Regions from separate parts of the Micromonospora sp. NPDC049366 genome, predicted to be linked through region 3. Evidence: riboswitches for the same ligand, from Rfam matches in the RefSeq annotation. Region 3 holds a riboswitch; each other region holds the start of a gene.
The links. A riboswitch is a leader RNA that binds a small molecule or an ion and turns the genes downstream of it on or off. The one in region 3 is predicted to bind S-adenosylmethionine.

Region 1 (4,067 bases), on a different contig from region 3:
TGTAACGGGGGCGGCTCGCTGTCTCGACACTCACGGTGGCCGCTGCGCTCGCCTGGCACGCCTGGGCTGGTACGAGGACGCCCAGTGCGTGGAGACGGGCGCGCACCGCGTCGAAGTCGGACTCGACCGAGTCCAGAGTGTCGCTGACGCGAGATTCGCGTTCGAGGACATCCTTGAGGTCGAAATCCACCTGATCGAACAAGCCCCGCAGTTCGGTCAGCGTGACGGCCTGGTAAGCCACGACCGCGGCGGCGGCCGAGAGCTGGTTATCCGACATGAAGCGGCTCCCGGCGTTCGAAGGCCTCCTGACTGGTCTGCAGATTTGCCAGGGCCGACTGGAACGCGGCCAACTCAGCTTTGAGCATGGTCAGGCGTTCCTCGTTCCTCAAGGTCTGGATGAGGTAGGCCTGCACCCGGTGAGCGAGCCCCGCGATGTCGTCGGTGAGCTCGGCCATCGCCTGCTGATGATTCTTGAGGACCTGCTGGATGAGATGCTCGCGTCGATTTTCTCGTTCGCGCTCGTTGGTGGCCAGCACCCAACGCGCCCCCTGATGGACCGCGACCCCGAGAATCACCACGGTGCCGATCCCGGTGACCATCGCGCTCAAACCCAGCAGGCCACCGAACCCCAGGGCCGCCAGACCCGAGGTGATTCCCGCCCCGCTGAGTCCGGAGACGCTGCCGGCAAGACTGACCGCAGCGATCGGGGCACCGAACGCAGCAGCCTTCGCAGCGATGTCCTTGGTGGTGGTTTCCAGCTGGCTGGTCGTGATCTTGCCGGAAGCGAAATCTTCCTCGGCAATCACGAACCGTTCGGTCGCCGCCACGACCTCGTCAGCTGACTCGGGGAACACGAGTGCTGCCACCAGCACAATCCGCTCACGCTCGGCGTCCGCGGCATGCCTGTCAGCACGCGAGATTCGCACCAGATCGCGCACCAGCACCGTGAAGACCGGCTCGCGCTGATCCTCCTCAAGGAGGTCGCGCAATTCGCTGGACAACTTCACCGTGGCGTCGGGGTCGCCGGCGCCACCTACTGCGTCGCGTTGCGCCCCGGTGATCTCCCTACGCAACTCCGACCGTGCTTCGCCGTCGAGGCCGATCGTCGACGCGAACAGGTACAGATTCGCGATCTCGCGAGGGTCGAGGAGGCCGTCGACCAGCGCCAGACTCACCAGCACCCGGCAATAGAGCAACTTCCCGTCCGCGCTGAGCGTGGACAAGTCGCCGACATTGTCGGTGTCGCGCGACGACCACGTCGAGATGCCCTCCTTGACTTCTCCGACCTTCGCCATCACCTGCTCGGCGGACTGCTTCACCTTCTCCTGGGCATCGCCAGCAGCATCCGCGACAAACTGCCTCGCGACGCTCGTGCTGTCGGCGACCACTCGTCCCGCGGCGTCGGCAACGTCCTTCAGCCGCCCAAGCCCAACACCACGAAGGTCCATCGCCATTCCTCTCACGTCTTTGGCGAGAGGCTAACGGTGACCACCGACGGGGCGACGTCCTCCCAGCGGCCCAAGAACATCTCCCCATCGGCCAGATTTCGGTGCTCTACGGCCATCGTGCCGCTGCCTCACGGAGCGCCGTGTGCCTGGCGAGCCAGGCGGAGCCGGCGACGCCGAACTGCTCATCCGCACCAGGGCCTCCGGCAGCCAGAGCACCCGCGGTCGACGCGGGCTTCCACCGCGCGCTCCCTCGGGATTGCTCCCGACCTCGCTGATCTCTATGCTGCGTGGGCGTCACGAGTGGTCAGCGTCAAGCCTCCCGGCTTGCTGACCCGGCAACCGCGCCACCCGCGCACGGTGCCCCCGGGAGAAGACCAGGCCGACCGCGAACTGCGGCCCGGCAAGAGCGGGTGCCTTGAGGGCACCAGAAGGCGAGTTCACCGTGCCATTCCACGACGTGGATCTGACCGCTTTCGCGGTCTGCCTGACCTGCGGAAATCTCCGCGGCGGTGGAGGCCCGCGCGAGCAGCGATGCGGCTGTGAATCACGTACGCCGGACCAGGAGGGACGAGACATCTCCGGCGACCTCGACCTGTGCGTCTTGTGCGTCCGGGACACGGTGACCACCCGAACCAGGTGGTCGTGGTTGGGCTGCGAAACCTGCCGACACGTCTCAGCGGTTGTCGGCCAACGGTACGGCCACCGCAACGCACTGCCGCTGGGGCGGCACTCGCTCATGAACGGCGACGTGGTCCAGCCGTCGACGGCCACGGCGGCCGACGTCGCCGGCTCGCTGATGGCCGCGACGCGACGCTGGAGCGCGCTATTCGAATGGCGAAGTGTGGAGTTCAACCGACTCGCCACGCCGCTGCGCGCAGCGGGCCCGCGGGTGCCACTGGTCGAGTGGCAGCGGCGGTGGCCACCATCGCTCGGGGCGAGCGTTGATGCATTCGACCGCTATGGCGTCGTGCCCGTGCCCGCCGCCCTCAGCAGCCTGCGGCACGCCCAGACCCGATTCCTGTCCACCGCTCGGTGATCGCCGGTCCGGCCGGCTGCTGTTGACGGTGCCGACATCGCCAACAGTCCCGGCCATAGAACAGGTCTACAACCACGATGCTGAATCGGAGGAAGGGCACTTTCGGAACGGGGATTTCAAGCCACCGGCGTGTTCGCCCACTGGGCGAGCAACTTCAGTGCCTCGTGGGATGGGCTGTCTGGTTCGGCGGTGAACACCACGAGGTGCTGGTCGGGCTTGCCGCTGACGTCGAATTGCTGCGAATCGAGGGTGAGCGGGCCGACCAGTGGATGCTGGTAGATCTTGCGGCGCAGTGCGGCGCCGGTCACGTGGTGGCCGCCCCACCATGTGCGAAAGTCCGCGTCTTTGACGGAGAGAGTCCCGACAAGTTCGGCCAGGCGCTGATCGCTCGGGTAGTTCCGGGCCTCCATGCGTAGATAGGCGACGCATTCCTGGGCGGCCCTGGCCCAGTCGGTGTTCAATGCCCGGTAACCCGGATCGAGGAAAGTGAGCCAGATAAGGTTCCGCTGCCGCTCCGGCAGTGCCCCATAATCGGCGAACAAGGCAGCGGCCAGGGGATTCCAGGCGAGGATATCCAGTCTCCGGCCGAATACGTAGGCGGGAACTTCGTACAGGCTATCGAGCAATCGCTGGGTCTGCGGGTCAACCCGCGACGTGGTCTGCGTACGGGATCCTGGGCGCTGTTTCGGCCCTGCGATCGAATGCAAGTACTCCCGGCCGTCGCGGTCGAGACCAAGCGCGTCCGCGAGGGCGTCGAGGACCTCGGGTGACGCACTGGTGACGCGTCCCTGCTCGAGCCGGGCCAGATAGTCCGCGCTGACATTGGCCAGCTGGGCGACCTCTTCACGGCGCAGCCCGGGAACGCGGCGCCGCCGGCCGCCGTCGGGTAGGCCGACGTCCTCCGGCCGGATACGTGCACGACTGGCCCGCAGAAACTCGGCAAGCGGATTGCTCACGGCGGACGCCGGACGATTGGACATGAAACCCAATCTACCCTCGGGCCCCGGCGGATACCTGGGACTGTCTTTCCCATGAAGAACCGAACCTGGTCGGCCCGATACACCACGATGACACTGGGACACGTCAGCAAGCCACCACTCGCCCGGACGCAGCAAAGCCCATAGCGGGCACGAATGTCCGGGCCGGAACTAATAGGAGAGGAAGCCCTCCATGTCGAAAACAATCGTGGTGACCGGTACCGCGACTGGAATGGGCCGGGCCATCGTCGAGAAGTTCGCCGCCGAAGGCTGGAACGTGGTCGCGACGGTCCGCAAGGAGGCCGACCTGACGGTGCACGACGAGTTGAAGCGGGTCAGGACGCTGCTGCTGGACGTCGATGACGAGCAGGCGGCAGGGACCTTCGCGCAGACCGCCGTCGAGCAGTTCGGACAGGTCGACGTCTTGGTCAACAATGCGGGTTTCTACCAGATGGGGCCGGTGGAGGTGAGCAGCATGGACCAGATCCACCGGCAGTTCCAGACCAACGTGTTCGGACTGATCGCGCTCAGCCGGGCCTTCCTGCCGATCTTCCGCGCCCAGCGCTCCGGAACGATCATCAACATCTCCTCGTTGACCGCCGAGCA
Region 2 (4,067 bases), on a different contig from region 3:
GTCCTGCTCGCGGCGGGGCTGCCCTGGTTCATGACCGTCTTCGGCCGGGACACGCTGATCACCTCCTACCAGACCGTCGCGTTCGGTCCGCACCTGGCGCGGGGCGCCCTGCTGGTGCTGGCCGCGCACCAGGCCCGCGAGTACGACGACTTCACCGACCGCGAGCCGGGAAAGATCTTCCACGAGTACCGGACCGGGGAGCTGACACAGCTCGGCATCAAGCCCTACCAGCCCTACTACGGTGGCGCCGACACCACCCCGCTGTGGCTGGTGCTGCTGTCCGAGTACTGGCGCTGGACCGGCGACGACGCGCTGGTCCGCGAGCTGCGGCCGAACGCCGAGGCCGCGCTGCGCTGGATCGACGAGTGCGGTGACCTGCACGGGCGCGGCTACGTGGGCTACGCGACCCGCTCGACGCAGGGCCTGGGCAACCAGTGCTGGCGGGACTCCCACGACGGGGTCCAGTTCGCCGACGGGACCATCCCGACGCTGCCGATCGCGACCTGCGAGACGCAGGGGTACACGTACGACGCGAAGCTGCGGACGGCCGAACTCGCCGCCGGGCCGTGGCAGGACCCGGCGCTGGCCGCGCGACTGCGGACCGAGGCGGCGGCCCTGCGCGACCGGTTCGACCGCGACTTCTGGGTCCCCGACCGTGGCGGCTACTACGCCATCGGCCTGGACGGGGACGGGCGGCAGATCGACTCGATGACCTCGAACATGGGGCACCTGCTGTGGAGCGGCATCGTGCCGCCGGAGCGGGCCCGCGCGGTGGCGTACCAGCTGATGTCGGAGGAGATGTTCTCCGGCTGGGGCGTGCGGACGCTGTCCACCGCCGACCGGGGCTACAACCCCATCGGCTACCACCTGGGCACGGTCTGGCCGCACGACAACGCGCTCATCGCCGCGGGTCTCGCCCGCTACGGCCACCACGATGAGGCGCACCGGATCATCACGTCGATGCTGGAGGCGGCGACGTTCTCCGCGCACCGGCTGCCCGAGGCGTTCTCCGGTTACGACCGCGCGTTCGGCCTGCGGCCGGTCCCCTACCCCACGGCGTGCAACCCGCAGGCGTGGGCCAGTGGGGCGCCGCTGCTGTTCCTGCGTACGCTGCTCGGCCTGGATGCCGTCGAGGGTCGGCTGGTCGTCGACCCGCACATTCCGGAGCCGTTCGGCTGGATCCGGCTCGACGGGCTGCCCGCGTTCGGCCGTCGCTGGAACGTGCACGCCGAGGGCACCCGGCACGAGCTGCGGGCCGCGGAGTGATCCGCGCCGTCAGCCGCGCGGCGGGAGCCGCCAGAGCTCGTTGAAGGCCAAGCTGTCGAAGAAGGCGACGCCGTCGACCACCTTGCCGTCGCGGAAGGTCAGGAACCACGCGTAGGTGTTCTCGTAGGTGGAGCCGTCCACCGTCACCCCGGCACCGTCGAACACGGTGATGACGGTGTTCGCGTCGGCGTCCTCGTAGATCGCCCGCAGGTTCACCGGGCGGTACGGGCTGTCCTCGCCGAACCGGGCGTTGAACGGCTCCATCGCCCGGGTGCGGAAGTCCTCGGCGCCCTGGTAGGTCCCCGCCACCACCGAGTGGCCGACGACCTCCCACCGCATGTCGGGGGCGAAGAGGTCGCTGATCGGCGCGGTGCCGGCGGACCAGTCCGCGAAGGCGCGGGCGACGAGGTCCCGGTTAGCCGTCATGACACGACCACCTCTCTGCGGGCGGGCGGCACGGCGGGGCTCCGTGGCGTGGCGCGACCCCCCTGTCCGCCGGTCTCCACCGCCACTCTATCGACGGCGCGCGGCGGTCGAGGCCGGTCGCGGACACCCACCGGGACCACAACGGCCCGGCGACCGGTCGGCGGCCGGGGTGCGCGGCGTGAGGGTGGTCATAACGGCTGGACGGCAGCCGGTCACGGAGTGCTAACCTCGCCGCAGGTCATGAGTGCCAGCGCGTAGCCCCGGCTTGCTGGCCGGCAACCCTCCTCCGCGGTGGGGTGCCCCGGGTGAGGACCGGGCACCGGAGCGACCTCCGGTGCAAGCGTGGCCTGGTTCCCAGGTCAACAACGACCCAGGAGAGCCGCATGTCCCGCATCACCACCCCATCGTTCGGCTTCGCCGCGCCGCCGGCACTGACCCGGCGTCGGCACGTCGACATGATGTGGGTCTGCAGCGCCGCGTGTCGCCCCGGCGCCCCGCGCTGACGCGCCGCACCTCCTTTTCCTGATCGATCCCGCGGTACGCCCTCCGGCGCACCGTCGGCGGCGCACGTCCGTGCCCCGCCACCGAACACCCTCCGGAGACACCTGTGCGATTCCTTCCTGCCCTGACCCGGGTGGCCGCCCTCGGCGTGGCCGCCGTCCTCGGCGCGACCGCCCTCACCGCGTGCGGCGACGACGCCTCGTCCAGCGCGGCGGACAACCCGTACGGGCTGCTTCAGCCCGGTGTGCTGCGCGCCGGCACCCTGACCGACGCGCCCCCGAACGTGTACCTGAAGGACGGTACGTTCACCGGCTTCGACAACGACCTGCTCACCGCGGTCGCCGGCAAGATCGGCCTGAAGGTGGAGTTCGTCGGCACCGACTTCTCCGCGCTGCTCTCCCAGGTCAACAACCGCAAGTTCGACGTCGGCAGCTCGTCGATCACCATCACCGAGGCGCGCAAGAAGACCGTCGACTTCGGCAACGGCTACGACTTCGGCTACTTCGGACTCGACGTCCCGGCCGGCTCCCCGATCACCGGCTTCGACCAGCTCTCGGGCAAGCGGGTGGTGGTCGTGCAGGGCACCGTCCAGGACGACTACGCCACCGGCAAGGGCCTCGACCCGGTGCGGGTGCCGGACTACAACGGCGCGATCAACCAGCTCAAGGCCGGCACCGCCGACGCCTGGATCGCCCCGGCCGAGATCGGCGAGAAGTCCGCGGCGGACAGCGGCGGCAAGATCACCGTCGCGGCGAAGGAGCTCAGCCCGGCGCCCACGGCGTACGCGGTGGCGAAGGGCAACGACAAGCTGCGCGAGGCGCTCAACAAGGGCCTCGACGAGGTGATCGCGGACGGCACGTGGAGCAGGCTGCAGGCCGAGTACTACCCGGGCCGGCCGGTTCCGGCGGACTTCAAGCCCGGCAGCGGCACGGTGGCGGCTCCGGCCGCGACGGCGTCGGCCTCGGCCGCGTCCTGACGGCAGACGAGTACGAGCGAGCGGGGCGGTAGGAGAGGAACCTGATGGATCCGTTGCGCACCCTGTGGGAGACGTTCTTCGACTGGGAGTCGATGCGCGAGGCGCTACCCGAGATGCTGACCGTCGGGTTGCCCAACACGCTGATCCTGGCGGTCTCCGCCGCCCTGCTCGGCTCGGTGCTGGGCCTGCTGCTGGCGGTCGCCGGCATCACCCGCACCCGCTGGCTGCGCTGGCCGGCCCGCGTCTACACCGACGTGTTCCGGGGCCTGCCGGCGGCCGCGACGATCCTGCTGATCGGCGTCGGGCTGGCCCCGCTCGGGATGCAGGTGTGGGGTCCCGACCCGTACCCGCTGGGCATCCTGGCGCTGTCGCTGATCGCCGCCGCCTACATCGGAGAGATCTTCCGCTCCGGCATCCAGTCGGTCGAGGCGGCCCAGTTGGAGGGCGCCCGCGCGCTCGGCTTCTCCTGGGGTGAGGCGATGCGGGTGGTGATCATCCCGCAGGGCGTACGCCGGGTCCTGCCCGCCTGGGTCAACCAGCTCATCGCGTTGATCAAGGATTCCAGCCTGGTCTACTTCCTCGGCTTGGTGGCCAGCGAGCGGGAGCTGTTCCGGATCGGTCAGGACTACGCGGCGACCACCGGCAACGAGTCCGCGCTCCTGCTGGCCGGACTCTTCTACCTGGCGCTCACCGTGCCGCTGACCCACGTGGTCAACGCGATCGACCGGCGACTGCGGCACGGCCGCCCGGCCGGGGCTCCGGCCGACGACATCGACGACGCCGATTTGGCGCTGCCCGGCGCGGCCGGAGGGAGTCAACGATGAGCACCGACACCAGCACCTCGGTCAGCCTGGGCGTCCGCGACGTCCACCTCGCCTTCGGCTCCCACCGGGTGCTG
Region 3 (4,067 bases):
CGCTGCTCGCCGCGCTGAGCTGGGGGGTGATGTTTCCCGTCCTGGCCAGCGCACTGGACCGGGTCGACCCGCTCAACCTGACCACCGCGCGCTACCTGCTCGCCTCCGTGGCCCTGGTCGCCCTGCTGCTGCTCCGCGAGGGGCGGGCCGGTCTCCGCCCGGCGGGCCGGGGCGTGGAGCTGGCCGTGCTCGGTGTCGTCGGCTTCGCCGGCTTCAACCTGCTCACCAACCTGGCCCTGGAGCACGCCGCGCCGCAGCAGGTCGCCCTCTTCGTCGCCACGACCCCGCTGGTCACGCAGCTCGTCCGCTGGGCCTGGGACGGCGTACGCCCGCGGCCCGCCCTGCTGGCCCTCTCGCTGGTGGCGCTCCTCGGTGTCGGTCTGGTGATCACCCGCGGCAGCCTGGCCGGGCTCGGGCAGTTCGGTCTCGGCGGGCTCATGATGATCGGCGCCGTCGTCGGCTGGGCGATCTACACGCACGGGGCGGGCCGGTTCGCCGGCTGGTCACCCCTGCGCTACACCACGCTGACCGCGCTCGCCGGCACGATCGCGATGCTCGCCGGAAGCGTCGCCGCCGACCTCGTCGGGGTCCAGCACGCCCCGTCCGCCGCCGACCTCGGCGCGGTCTCGCCGCAGCTGGCGTACGCCGTGGTGGTGGGCGCGGTGATCGCCGTGCTGGCCTGGAACACGGGGGTCCAGCGGCTCGGCGCGGCCAACGCGGCGCTGTTCATGAACCTCGTCCCGGTGACCACCTTCGCGGTGCAGATCGCCCGCGGTTACCGGCCGGGCCCGGTCGAGCTGGTCGGCGCGGGGCTGACGATCGCCGCGCTGATCGCCGCGAACCTGGTCAACCGGTCGCGCGGCGGCGCGTCACCGCGGGTGGTCGAGCAGCGCGGAGCCGCCGTCACCGATCCGGTCGCGGTCGTCGACCCCGTGGCGGTGGTGAGCCGCTGACGGCTCACACCGTGGGAACCGCCGGAGGGCGGGGCCGGGTGGGCGCTTAGACTCGGTCGTACAACTGAATACCTCATCCAGAGGGGCTGAGGGATACGGCCCGACGACGCCCCGGCAACCACCCCGCGCGCTCACCGCTGAGCGACGGCGGGGCAGGTGCCAATTCCGTCCCCGCCGCACGGTGCGATGCGGGGAAAGATGAGAGGACTCCTCGACATGACGTCGACGATCGCCCCGTCCGGCATCGACACCACCGCCAGCCCCGCCCGCGCCCTGGTCTGCCGGGCCTGTCAGGCCCGCTACCCGCTCGCCGCGCAGCACGCCTGTTACGAGTGCTTCGGCCCGCTGGAGGTCGACTACGACGCGGCCGCCCTGGCGAGCGTCACCCGGGAGCAGATCGAGGCCGGGCCGCAGAACATCTGGCGGTACGCCGGGCTGCTCCCCGCCGGCCAGGACCCGGCCACCCGGGTCACCCTGGACCCCGGGCTCACCCCGCTGGTCGCCGCCCCGCACCTCGCCGCCGAGCTGGGCATCACGGCGCCGCTGTGGGTCAAGGACGACAGCGCCAACCCCACCCACTCGTTCAAGGACCGGGTCGTCTCGGTGGCGCTCACCGCGGCCCGGGCGCTCGGCTTCCAGCGGTACGCCTGCGCCTCGACCGGCAACCTGGCCAACTCGGTGGCCGCCCACGCCGCCCGTGCCGGGGTGCCCTCGGTGGTGTTCATCCCGTCCGACCTGGAGCAGGGCAAGGTCGTCACCACGGCGGTCTACGGCGGTGACCTCGTCGCCATCGACGGCTCGTACGACGACGTGAACCGGCTCTGCGGCGAACTGGTCGAGACGGACGAGTTCGAGGACACCGCGTTCGTCAACGTGAACGTGCGGCCCTACTACGCCGAGGGGTCCAAGACGCTGGGCTACGAGGTGGCCGAGCAGTTGGGCTGGCGGATCCCCGCCCAGGTGGTGATCCCGATGGCCTCCGGCGAGCTGCTCACCAAGATTGACAAGGCGTTCTCGGAGCTGGTCGAGATCGGGCTGGTCGAGCCGCCGGCCGGCGGCTGGAAGGTGTTCGGCGCGCAGTCCGCCGGCTGCAACCCGATCGCCACCGCGCTGCACGCCGATAGCGACACGATCAACCCGGTCAAGCCGACGGGGATCGCGAAGTCGCTCAACATCGGCGACCCGGCCGCCGGCCTCTACGCGCTGGAGGCGGTGCGCCGCACCGGGGGCTGGATGGAGTACGTCGACGACGACGAGATCCGCGAGGGCATCCGCCTGCTGGCGCGTACGACCGGCGTCTTCGCCGAGACCGCCGGCGGGGTGACCGTCGCGGTGCTGCGCAAGCTGGTCGAGTCGGGCAAGCTCGACCCGGCCGCCGAGACGGTGGTCTTCAACACCGGTGAGGGGTTGAAGACCATCGACGCCGTCGCCGGCCAGGTGGGCCCCACCCACCGGATCCGCCCGTCGCTGCGGGCCGCCCGCGACGCCGGCCTGCTCGGCTGACCCGCGCCCCCGGTCTGATCGACCCCCGTGACGCGGTGCCCGGCCCGGGCACCGCGTCCGGGAGCCTCGGCTCGATCGTGCCGGCTCGCCCGAGCGGGGGATCAGGCCGTTCCGCCGGGTAACCGGCTTTTCGCTCTGGGTGCGGAAAACCCACCGCTAAGGACTTGACGGCAGGAACCGGACGGCGCAAGATGCTCCGTGCGGGAGGGCATTTCGCCGAAGACTTTTGAAGTTCTTGCGACCCAACGCCGGAGGCGTTGTGCGAGTGTCCCTCCCGACCAGCCTCCGATCGGGCCAGCGAAAATCGCTGGCCCGATCGTCGTCTCGGGGCGCACCCTACCCGCCATGAGCATCACGATCGCGCCGTTCGACGCCGCCGATCCGGCCGCGATCGACGAGGCCTACCGGATCGGGGTCGCGGCCCGCGACGCCGACGAGCCCGACTTCCCGCCCTTCTGCCGCCGGCGCCTCGACGGCATGCTGCGTCACCCGATGCCCGGCACCGTCACGCTCTGGGCGTTGGCCCGGCTCGACGGTGTGCCCGCCGGCCTCTTCACGCTGGACCTGCCCCAGCTCGACAACACCGAGAACGCGACGGTGGAGCTGATCGTCCACCCCGACCAGCGGCGGCGCGGGGTGGGCCGTGCGCTGCACGAGCACTGCGTCCGGCTGCTGCGGGAGCAGGGTCGCAAGCGGGTGGTGGGCATGGCGGTCTCGGCGCTGCCCGGCGGCCCGGCGCGCCCGACGGCGGGTGCGGCGTTCGCCGCCGCGATGGGCGCCCAGCCCGCGCTCGCCGAGGTGCGCCGTCGGCTCGACCCGGCGACGGTCGATCAGACCGCTCTGGACGAGTTGCTGGCCGAGGCCCGGGCGCGGGCCGCGGGCTACCGCACGGTCCGTTGGCACGGCCGCATCCCGGAGGAGTACGTGGCCGACATCGCCTACCTCGACGGGCGGCTGTCGACCGACGCGCCGATGGGCGACCTGACGTGGGAGGCCGAGAAGGTCGACGCCGAGCGGATCCGGGGCACCGAGCGGGCGCTGGCCGCGCGGGGGCGCCGCCAGTACCACGTCGCGGCCCGGCACGAGGCGTCCGGCCGGCTCGTCGCGTGGACGCTGCTCGACGTCGGTCCCTCCGCCGACTGGCACGCGTACCAGCAGATCACCATCGTCGACCCGGACCACCGGGGGCACCGCCTCGGTCTGCTCACCAAGATCGAGAATCTGCGGTACCTGCTCGCCGAGGAGCCGGCGGTACGCGCGATCGACACCTTCAACGCGGCGTCCAACACGCACATGATCACGATCAACGAGCAGCTCGGTTTCCGCCCGGTGGACGGCTGGACCGACTGGCAGTTCACGCTCTGACCGGCGGCCCGGGGCTGCCCGGTGGACCCTCGTCCGTGCCGGGCGGCCGCAGACGTCGCACCAGCTCCGCCACCGTCCGGTCGAAGTCGGCGTCCGGCACGAAGCGGTGCCCCCGGATCGTCGGCGGCACCGTGTCCCCGGGTGGGATGAGCAGCCCGGCGGGGTCGGCGACCCGGCGATCCACCTCGGCGGCGTGGCCGGCGGCGTCGATGCCGAAGACCGGCCCGCCGATCGGGTCGGTCAACC

Region 1: linked by a shared signal. The riboswitch ahead of ACIBTV_RS29520 (hypothetical protein) and the one ahead of thrC (threonine synthase) in region 3 are both predicted to bind S-adenosylmethionine.
Region 2: linked by a shared signal. The riboswitch ahead of ACIBTV_RS15655 (ABC transporter substrate-binding protein) and the one ahead of thrC (threonine synthase) in region 3 are both predicted to bind S-adenosylmethionine.

Annotation. Positions count from the first base shown of each region.
Region 1 covers NZ_JBITMV010000029.1:713-4,779, forward strand. The annotation lists partial or broken gene ACIBTV_RS29510 (hypothetical protein) at 1-277, opposite strand, end outside; gene ACIBTV_RS29515 (TerB family tellurite resistance protein) at 267-1,448, opposite strand; SAM riboswitch class IV at 1,741-1,861, shown strand; gene ACIBTV_RS29520 (hypothetical protein) at 2,185-2,484, shown strand; gene ACIBTV_RS29525 (helix-turn-helix transcriptional regulator) at 2,601-3,464, opposite strand; gene ACIBTV_RS29530 (SDR family NAD(P)-dependent oxidoreductase) at 3,670-4,067, shown strand, end outside.
Region 2 covers NZ_JBITMV010000009.1:246,908-250,974, forward strand. The annotation lists gene ACIBTV_RS15645 (glycogen debranching N-terminal domain-containing protein) at 1-1,266, shown strand, start outside; gene ACIBTV_RS15650 (nuclear transport factor 2 family protein) at 1,276-1,692, opposite strand; SAM riboswitch class IV at 1,929-2,041, shown strand; gene ACIBTV_RS15655 (ABC transporter substrate-binding protein) at 2,300-3,169, shown strand; gene ACIBTV_RS15660 (amino acid ABC transporter permease) at 3,214-3,993, shown strand; gene ACIBTV_RS15665 (amino acid ABC transporter ATP-binding protein) at 3,990-4,067, shown strand, end outside.
Region 3 covers NZ_JBITMV010000001.1:289,802-293,868, forward strand. The annotation lists gene ACIBTV_RS01345 (DMT family transporter) at 1-953, shown strand, start outside; SAM riboswitch class I at 1,024-1,158, shown strand; gene thrC (threonine synthase) at 1,170-2,456, shown strand; gene ACIBTV_RS01355 (GNAT family N-acetyltransferase) at 2,802-3,821, shown strand; gene ACIBTV_RS01360 (hypothetical protein) at 3,811-4,067, opposite strand, start outside.